One region of the Streptomyces sp. NPDC005423 genome, then DNA from elsewhere that is predicted to be linked to it. Evidence: riboswitches for the same ligand, from Rfam matches in the RefSeq annotation. Region 1 holds a riboswitch; the other holds the start of a gene.

Region 1 (4,191 bases):
CTGAAGTGGCGGGCGGCTAAAGGACCTTGCTGAGGAAGTCCCTGGTCCGCTCGTGGTGGGGCCGGTCGAGGACCTCGTGCGGCGGGCCCTGTTCGACGATCTTTCCGGCGTCGATGAAGACCACCCGGTCGGCGACCTCGCGGGCGAAGCCGATCTCGTGGGTGACGATGACGAGGGTGGTGCCGCTGGTCGCCAGATCCTTGATGACGGCGAGGACTTCGCCGACGAGTTCGGGGTCGAGGGCGGAGGTCGGCTCGTCGAAGAGGATGACGCCGGGGCGCAGGGCGAGGGCGCGGGCGATCGCCACCCGCTGCTGCTGACCGCCGGACAGCTGTCGCGGGTAGGCGCCGGTCTTCTCCGCGAGACCGACCCGGCCGAGCAACTCCCGTGCCAGTTCCAGCGCTTCGGGCTTGGTGAGCCTGCCGGTGGCGACCGGGGCCGCGGCCACGTTGTCCAGGACGGTGAGATGCGGGAACAGGTTGAAGTTCTGGAAGACGAACCCGATGCGGCCGCGCTGGGCCAGGATCGCCCGCTCGCTCAGCTCCTTCAATCGCTCCCCTTGGCGCTTCACCCCGATCAGCTCGCCGTTGACGCTGACGTAGCCGATCTCGGGCTTCTCCAGGTGGTTGACGACCCGCAGCAGGGTGGACTTCCCGGAGCCGGACGGGCCGAGGATCACGGTGACCTCGCCGGGCCGTATCGTCAGGTCGACGCCGTCCAGCACCCGGTGGGCGCCGTACCACTTGTGCACGTTGTGCACGTCGACGGCGGCGGGCACGATCTCCGTCGGCGGTTCGGCTGTCGTGGTGGTCATATCGCGGCCTCCCTGCGGATGCGGGCCCGCAGGTCGGTGAGACCGGCGCGGAGTTTCTGCAGCGGGGTCGGCGGCAGGGAGCGGGTGGCGCCCCGGGCGTAGTACCGCTCGACGTAGAACTGGGCGACGGAGACGACACTGGTCAGGATCAGGTACCAGACGGTGACCACCAGCAGCAGCGGCACGATGTCGCCGGGGTAGGTGGAGCCCATCGACTGCGCCGTGCCGAAGAGGTCGAGCAGGGAGACGTAGAAGACCAGTGAGGTGCTCTTGACCAGGCCGATCAGCTGGTTGACGTAGTTCGGGGTGATGGAGCGCAGCGCCTGCGGGAAGACGATCCGGCGGAACTGGTAGGCCTTGGGCAGGCCGAGGGCGGAGGCCGCCTCGTGCTGGCCCTGGTCGACGGAGAGGATGCCGCCGCGGACCACTTCGGCCGCGTACGCCGCCTCGTTGAGGCTGAGGCCGACGACGGCGACGGCCATGTCGGTGGCGAGCCTCGACTCGTCGAAGGAGAAGAAGGCGGGGCCGAAGGGGACGCCGACGCTGAGCGTCTTGTACAGGGCGCTGAAGTTGTAGAGGAAGATCAGCACGACGATGAGCGGGACGGAGCGCAGCGCCCACACGTAGGTCCAGCTCACCGCGCGCAGCACCGGGCTCTTCGAGAGCCGGGCGACGGCGAGCAGGATGCCGCCGGCGAGCCCCAACACGGCGCTGAGCGCCGCCACTTCGAGGGTGATGAGGAGTCCGTCGAGGATCGTCGGGCGCAGGAACCAGTAGCCGAAGCGGCTCCACTGGTAGAACGGGTTGGTCGCCAGGCCGTGGACGAACTGGGCGACCAGGACCAGCACGACCACGGTGACGGCCCACCGGCCGGGCCGGCGCAGCGGGAGTACGCGCTGCGCGGTCAGTGCAGCCGGGGGGTCCGACCGGGCGTCGGCGGACGGTGTCTCGGCCAGGGACACGGTGGTGCCTGGGGGTTCACTCATGGAGGGCTCCGGCGGTAAGTCGGACACCCGGACCGCGGCGGCCGTGGCTGGGCGAGGACGGCGGAGCCGTCGACGACCCTGCGCCGCGGCGCAGTTGCACGGAGGGAAACGCAGTGACCGGGAGCTGGCGGACAACGGCTCACCGCACGGGCGGTGTTCGTCGGTAACGCGGGAAGCGGGGGCTGGGAGGAGCGTCAGCCTCGACAGCGGGCGCAGCCCGGTCCGGTACACAGTGCGCTGTTGACGCGGAGCAGATCGACGGAGCGGTCGGCGACGAGCGGGTTCGCGGACGGCCGTACGCAGCCCTGGGAGCGGCGCGGGGCCGTCCTGGTCGCTGCGTACATGTCCGTCACCGTCACTCTTCTGGGCCCGTGGGCCTCGCGCTTACCGAAACGTCATCCGGTCCGGTCGTCACCTGGGGCACCCCACCGCGTGCGAGGGTTGCCGGTCAGCTAGCCAGGGCTTGTCGCTGACGCTCATGACCGATCTGGCCGTAAGTTAGACAATTGCCCGAACGGATGTCAACGCCGGTCCACCGACTGGACGCCGCGGCACGCCGTTCAGCTGCGGCGGGCCTCGGTTCCGTCCGCCGCGTGGGCCGCCCAGTCCAGGATCTGGACGGCGGCTCCGGCCGCCTCCAGGCCCCGGCAGTGGGCCTCGTGGCGGCGGGCGATGCCGTCGAGGTCGAGCCGGCCGCCGAAGGCGGGGTGGGCGGCGAGCCGCCGGGCGTAGGCCCACAGCCGGGGGTGGTCGGCGACGCGCTGGACGGCGGCGGCGTCCAGGTGGTGGCGGTGCACGGTGTCGAGCTGTACCAGTGACACCCACAACTCGACGTCCGCGGCGGTGAGTTCGTCGCGGATCAGGAACTCGAGGCCGTCCAGCCAGCGTTCCAGCGCGCCCAGTGTCTCCAGCAGCCGGGCGAGGGCCGCGTCGCGTTCCGGCTGTCCCGCGCCGGCCGCCCCGGCGCACTGCGCGGCGTCCTCGATGCCCTGGGCGCACATCCGCTCGACGGCCTCGATCTCGGAGTCGGCGCCGGCCGGGTGGAGGTCGGGGCAGCCGGTGCCGAAGTGCCGGGCGAGGTCGCGGACGATGTCCTGGGCGTGGTTGCTGACGATCCGTCCGGACCAGTCGTCGCTGAGCACCGGCGCGGCGGCCGGTCCGGCGTAGTGGTGGGCGCCGGCCTCGTAGAGCGGGCGCAGGGCGCGGTGGCCGCCGTCGGCGTGGTCGGGCACGGCGGGCAGGTAGGTCACGGGGCAGACGTCGTCGAGACCGAGCAGGCTGTGGGTGACGGCGATGCGCAGACAGTCGGGGTCGGCGGTGGACAGGTGCAGCCGGTAGCGGCGCGGCACGGCGTAGTGGCCGCTGCGCGCGTCGCGTCCGATGCGGCCGCGGAAGGCGGGGGCGGGCCGGTCGGACGGGACGGCGGCGGAGGGCGTGCTGGACATGGGTCTCCCCGGGGACGGGCGCGCGGACGCGCGGCGGAAGCGTCGTCGAGCGGTGGGCGGGTGTCAGCGCAGGGGACTGATGGCGCTGCGGACCCGCAGCAGATCGATGTGACGGCGGGAGGTCAGAAGGGGCGTACGGATCACTCGGCTGGTGACCGGCTGGAAGCGCCCCATTGTTTCCCTACCTGTTCACTAGGATTCCCATCTGGAGTGTCGATCCACCTCCGCGCGCCGTCAAGAGGGTGTCCACGGGGCGAGCCCGGTCAGGACCGGGTAACCACGTCGGAACCGGCGGTGCTCTCGTCGAGGAATCCGCCCGACTGGTGCTGCCACAGCTTGGCGTAGGCGCCTTCGGCCGCGAGGAGTTCCTGGTGGGTGCCCTGCTCCACGATCCGTCCCCGGTCGAGCACGACGAGCCGGTCCATGCCGGCGACCGTGCTCAGCCGGTGCGCCACCACGAGCGCGGTCCGCCCCTCCATGAGCCGCCACAGCGCCTCCTGGACGAGGAGTTCGCTCTCGGAGTCCAGCGCGCTGGTCGCCTCGTCGAGCAGCAGGATCGGGGCGTCGCGCAGGATGGCCCGGGCGAGCGCGACCCGCTGGCGCTGGCCGCCGGAGAGCTTGATGCCCCGTTCGCCGACCATGGTGGCGAAGCCGTCCGGCAACGCGTCGGCGAACTCCGTGACGTGGGCGGCGTCGGCGGCCCGGCGGATCTCGGCCTCGGTGGCGTCCGGGCGGGCGAAGGCGATGTTCTCCCGCAGGGTGCGGTGGAACATCGCCGGGTCCTGCGGGACGTAGGCCATCAGTCCGCGCAGGTCGGCCTGGCGCAGCCGGCTGATGTCCTGGCCGCCGACGAGGATGCGCCCGGCGTCGATGTCCGTCATCCGCAGCAGCAGCCGGGCGAGGGTGGTCTTGCCGCCGCCGGAGCGGCCCACCAGGCCGACCTTCG
Region 2 (4,191 bases), on a different contig from region 1:
TCCGCCCCGAGCATGCCCGTCAGGATCTGCCGGCCGATGTCGTCGGGCAGCATCCGGAAGTACTCCGGCGGCGCCCACGGCGTGTGCGAGAAGTGCCCGATGCGCAGGTCGGGGCGGAGCTCCCGGAGCATCCCGGGGACCAGCGTCAGGTGGTAGTCCTGCACGATCGCGACGGCCCCCTCGGCCGCCTCCTCCGCCAGCGCCCGCGCGAACGCCCGGTTGTACTCCTCGTACGACGCCCACTGGCGCCGGAACTCCGCGTCGAAGACCGGCTCCAGGGGCGTCTGGTACAGCATGTGGTGGACGAACCAGAGCACCGAGTTGGCGATGCCGTTGTACGCGTCGGCGTGCACCTCGGCCGGGACGGCGAGCATCCGCACGCCCTCCTCGCCGACCCCGCGCCGGACCGCTTCCCGGTCACCGTCGGAGAGCGCGGAGCACACCCACAGCGCGCCCGCGTCCGGCCCGATCGCGGAGAGTCCGGAGACCAGACCGCCGCCACCGCGCCGGGCGTTCAGCGAACCGTCGTCACCCACCTCGTACGAGACCGGGCCGCGGTTGGACGCGACGAGGACCTGGGCAGCACCGTACGTGGAAGTCATATGCCACTACCTAGCCCGGCCCGGAAACGCTCAAACGCACGATCCGTATACGGACTCCTAAGCAACCCTGCGTGACCGGTACTCCCGGATCTCCGCCATCGGCGGGCGCTCCTCGGTGTCCACGGAGTACGTCCGCGGTTCGAAGCCGTCCGGGCCCCGCACGAACTGGGTGAGGGACGGCCGGAGGAGGTGTCCGCGGGCCAGCCTCAGCTGGGCGGTGCGGTAGATCTGGGCGGCCATCCGGCCCAGCGCCTGGCCGTCCTGGTGGCGGTGCTTGCGCACCCCGACGTCGACCTGGGCGAGGGCGTCCAGGCCCACCAGGTGCAGCGAGTCGACGAGCATGCCCAGCTCGACGCCGTACCCGACCGGGAACGGCAGCTGTTCGAGCAGGGAGCGGCGGGCCGCGTACTCGCCGCCGAGCGGCTGCACGAAGCCGGCCAGCTGCGGCCAGTGCATGTTCAGCAACGGGCGCGCCATCAGCTCGGTGACCCGGCCGCCCTGTCCCGCCGCGCCGCCGAGCGGACGGTCGTACATCGCCTTGACGAGGTCGATCCCCGGGTCGGTCAGCAGCGGTCCGACGATGCCGGTGACGAAGTCGGAGGAGAACTCCTTCAGGTCGGCGTCGACGAAACAGACAATGTCACCGCCGGTGACCAGCAGTGAGCGCCACAGCACCTCGCCCTTGCCGGGCACGGCGGGGAGCCGGGGCAGGATGTCGTCGCGGTGGACGACCCGGGCGCCCGCCGCGGCGGCCACCTCGGAGGTGCGGTCGGTGGACCCGGAGTCGACGACGACTATCTCGTCGACGAGCGGGACCTGCCGCACCAGGTCGTGGCGGAGGACGGCGACGATCTCGCCGACCGTCTCCTCCTCGTTGAGAGCGGGCAGCACGACACTGACCGACTGGCCGGTGCGCTGCTTGGCGGCCAGGATCTGGTGGAGCGGGCGATCGGTCAGGGACCAGGAGCGGGTGCTCAGCCAGCGCTCGACTTCCTTCAGCACGTTGCGCGGCTCCTCTGCGTTCTATCGGCGAGCGGACACGGAGCGTGTCCGGTTGATCCATCTCGCGGTTCGGACGGCTCTCTCAACTGTCCTGGCCTTCGGTTACAGTCTTGGACAACGCTGATGACCATCGCATGTCGGGGGTCACCGGCGCCCACAATCGAATACCGCTCATCCAGAGGGGCAGAGGGATACGGCCCGTTGAAGCCCCGGCAACCCTCCAGCCGGTCTTGCTCGCATGTGGTGAAAGAACTGCCATGTGGCGGGGCTCCCGGCTCGGGAAGGTGCCAAATCCGTCTCACGGCGAGATGCGTCGTGAGGAAGATGAGGAGAAAGGGCCTCGCCTCCATGGCTGCGCAGACTGTCGCACACACCCCGAATCCGGTGAACGCCGTCGATCTCGGACCCGCCGCCGCCCTCTCGTGCCGCGAATGCGGCCACCGCGTCCCGCTCGGCCCGGTCTTCGCCTGCGAGGAGTGTTTCGGCCCGCTGGAGATCGCCTACGACTTCTCGGGCTACGACACCGAGGACCTCCGCAAGCGCATCGAAGCGGGACCCGCGAACATCTGGCGGTACGCGCCGCTGCTGCCCGTCCCCGCCGACGTGGCCGGCAAGCCGAACATCAACCCGGGGTGGACCAAGCTCGTCCAGGCCGACAACCTCGCCCGGGAGCTGGGCGTCGACGCCGGCAAGCTCTTCGTCAAGGACGACTCCGGCAACCCGACGCACTCCTTCAAGGACCGCGTCGTGGCCCAGGCCATCGAGGCCGCCCGCGCCTTCGGCTTCACCACCCTCTCCTGCTCCTCCACCGGCAACCTGGCCGGCGCGGTCGGCGCCGCCGCCGCCCGGGCCGGCTTCCGCTCCTGCGTGTTCATCCCGCACGACCTGGAGCAGGCCAAGATCGTCATGGCGGCGGTCTACGGCGGCGAACTCGTCGGCATCGAGGGCAACTACGACGACGTGAACCGGTTCTGCTCCGAGCTGATCGGCGACCCGGCCGGCGAGGGCTGGGGCTTCGTCAACGTCAACCTGCGGCCGTACTACGCGGAGGGCTCCAAGACCCTGGCGTACGAGATCTGCGAGCAGCTGGGGTGGCGCCTGCCCGACCAGCTCGTGGTGCCGATCGCCTCGGGTTCCCAGCTCACGAAGATCGACAAGGGGCTGCGCGAGCTGATCGAGCTCGGGCTCGTCGAGGAGAAGCCGTACAAGATCTTCGGCGCCCAGGCCGAGGGCTGCTCGCCGGTCTCCGCCGCCTACAAGGCCGGCCACGACGTGGTGCGCCCGCAGAAGCCGGACACCATCGCCAAGTCGCTGGCGATCGGCAACCCGGCCGACGGGCCGTACGTCCTCGACATCGCGCGCCGGACCGGCGGAGCGGTCGAAGATGTCAACGACGAGCAGGTGGTGGACGCCATCAGGCTGCTCGCCCGGACCGAGGGCATCTTCGCGGAGACCGCCGGCGGTGTGACGGTCGGGGTGACGCGGAAGCTGATCGAGAACGGTCTGCTGGACCCGGCGCTCACCACGGTCGTCCTCAACACGGGCGACGGCCTCAAGACGCTGGACGCGGTCGCCGGCACCGGCCTGACCGCTACCATCCGCCCGAACCTGGACTCCTTCCGAGAGGCTGGCCTCGCATGAGCGTGACCGTCCGCATCCCCACCATCCTGCGCACCTACACCGGAGGCCGGGCCGAGGTCGCCGCCGAGGGGGCCACCCTCGGCGACGTCATCGCCGACCTGGAGAAGAACCACACGGGCATCTCGGCACGCGTCCTCGACGACCAGGGCAAGCTGCGCCGGTTCGTCAACGTCTACGTCAACGACGACGACGTGCGCTTCGAGCAGGGTCTGCAGACGGCCACGCCGGACGGTGCGGGAGTGTCGATCATCCCGGCCGTCGCCGGAGGCTGACCGACCGGTTGGTTACCCTTGGTAAGGCCGATTACCGAGAGTTCATCGAATTGCCCCCTCCGTGAGAGAAACGGAGGGGGCAATTCTGTATGGTTGAGCGCGGTACAGTTGGGGAACCGGCTCGCCGCGCCCCTCCGAGTTCACGCTCCGAGGCCCGCGAGAAGTAGCCAAAGTAGGCAGGTCTTTTGTGGCCAATGTTCCCTTTGTGGGGCCCGACTTGCCCTGAATCCCGACTAATTCTCCGGAATTCACCGAACGCCGATGCCCAGAATTCTCGTCCGATTGACCTGTTGCAGACGGCAGTTGGACAGATACATTCGGCCGCGGTCGACGCGTTCCGGCGCACGCCCCCAACCTGTGGGGGGTGAGGTCTGACCCGGATCCGCGAAGTGTGGATCTGTGCAAGGGCCAGTAATAGGGGAGTTAGGCATGGCTCAGGGCACCGTCAAATGGTTCAACGCGGAGAAGGGGTACGGCTTCATCGCGGTCGACGGTGGTGCGGATGTTTTCGTCCACTACAGCGCGATTCAGATGGACGGCTACCGCACCCTGGAAGAGGGTCAGCGGGTCGATTTCGAGATCTCGCAGGGACAGAAGGGGCCGCAGGCGGACATGGTCCGGCTCGCGACCAGCTGAAGCACGCGCCGACTTTACTGCAGCGTCGTTCTTCTGTT

The links. Region 1 has a riboswitch for S-adenosylmethionine ahead of ABZT12_RS25865 (amino acid ABC transporter permease). Riboswitches for the same ligand answer to the same signal wherever they lie in the genome.
Region 2: it holds a riboswitch for S-adenosylmethionine, as region 1 does, so the genes downstream of both, thrC (threonine synthase) here and ABZT12_RS25865 (amino acid ABC transporter permease) in region 1, are expected to answer to the same signal.

What each region holds. Positions count from the first base shown of each region.
Region 1 covers NZ_JBEXET010000027.1:82,189-86,379, reverse strand. The annotation lists gene ABZT12_RS25870 (amino acid ABC transporter ATP-binding protein) at 17-814, opposite strand; gene ABZT12_RS25865 (amino acid ABC transporter permease) at 811-1,800, opposite strand; SAM riboswitch class IV at 2,176-2,284, opposite strand; gene ABZT12_RS25860 (glutathione S-transferase C-terminal domain-containing protein) at 2,361-3,245, opposite strand; gene ABZT12_RS25855 (ABC transporter ATP-binding protein) at 3,509-4,191, opposite strand, start outside.
Region 2 covers NZ_JBEXET010000017.1:4,993-9,183, reverse strand. The annotation lists gene ABZT12_RS19330 (trehalose-6-phosphate synthase) at 1-602, opposite strand, end outside; gene ABZT12_RS19325 (glucosyl-3-phosphoglycerate synthase) at 660-1,604, opposite strand; SAM riboswitch class I at 1,773-1,935, shown strand; gene thrC (threonine synthase) at 1,953-3,245, shown strand; gene ABZT12_RS19315 (ubiquitin-like small modifier protein 1) at 3,242-3,517, shown strand; gene ABZT12_RS19310 (cold-shock protein) at 3,947-4,153, shown strand.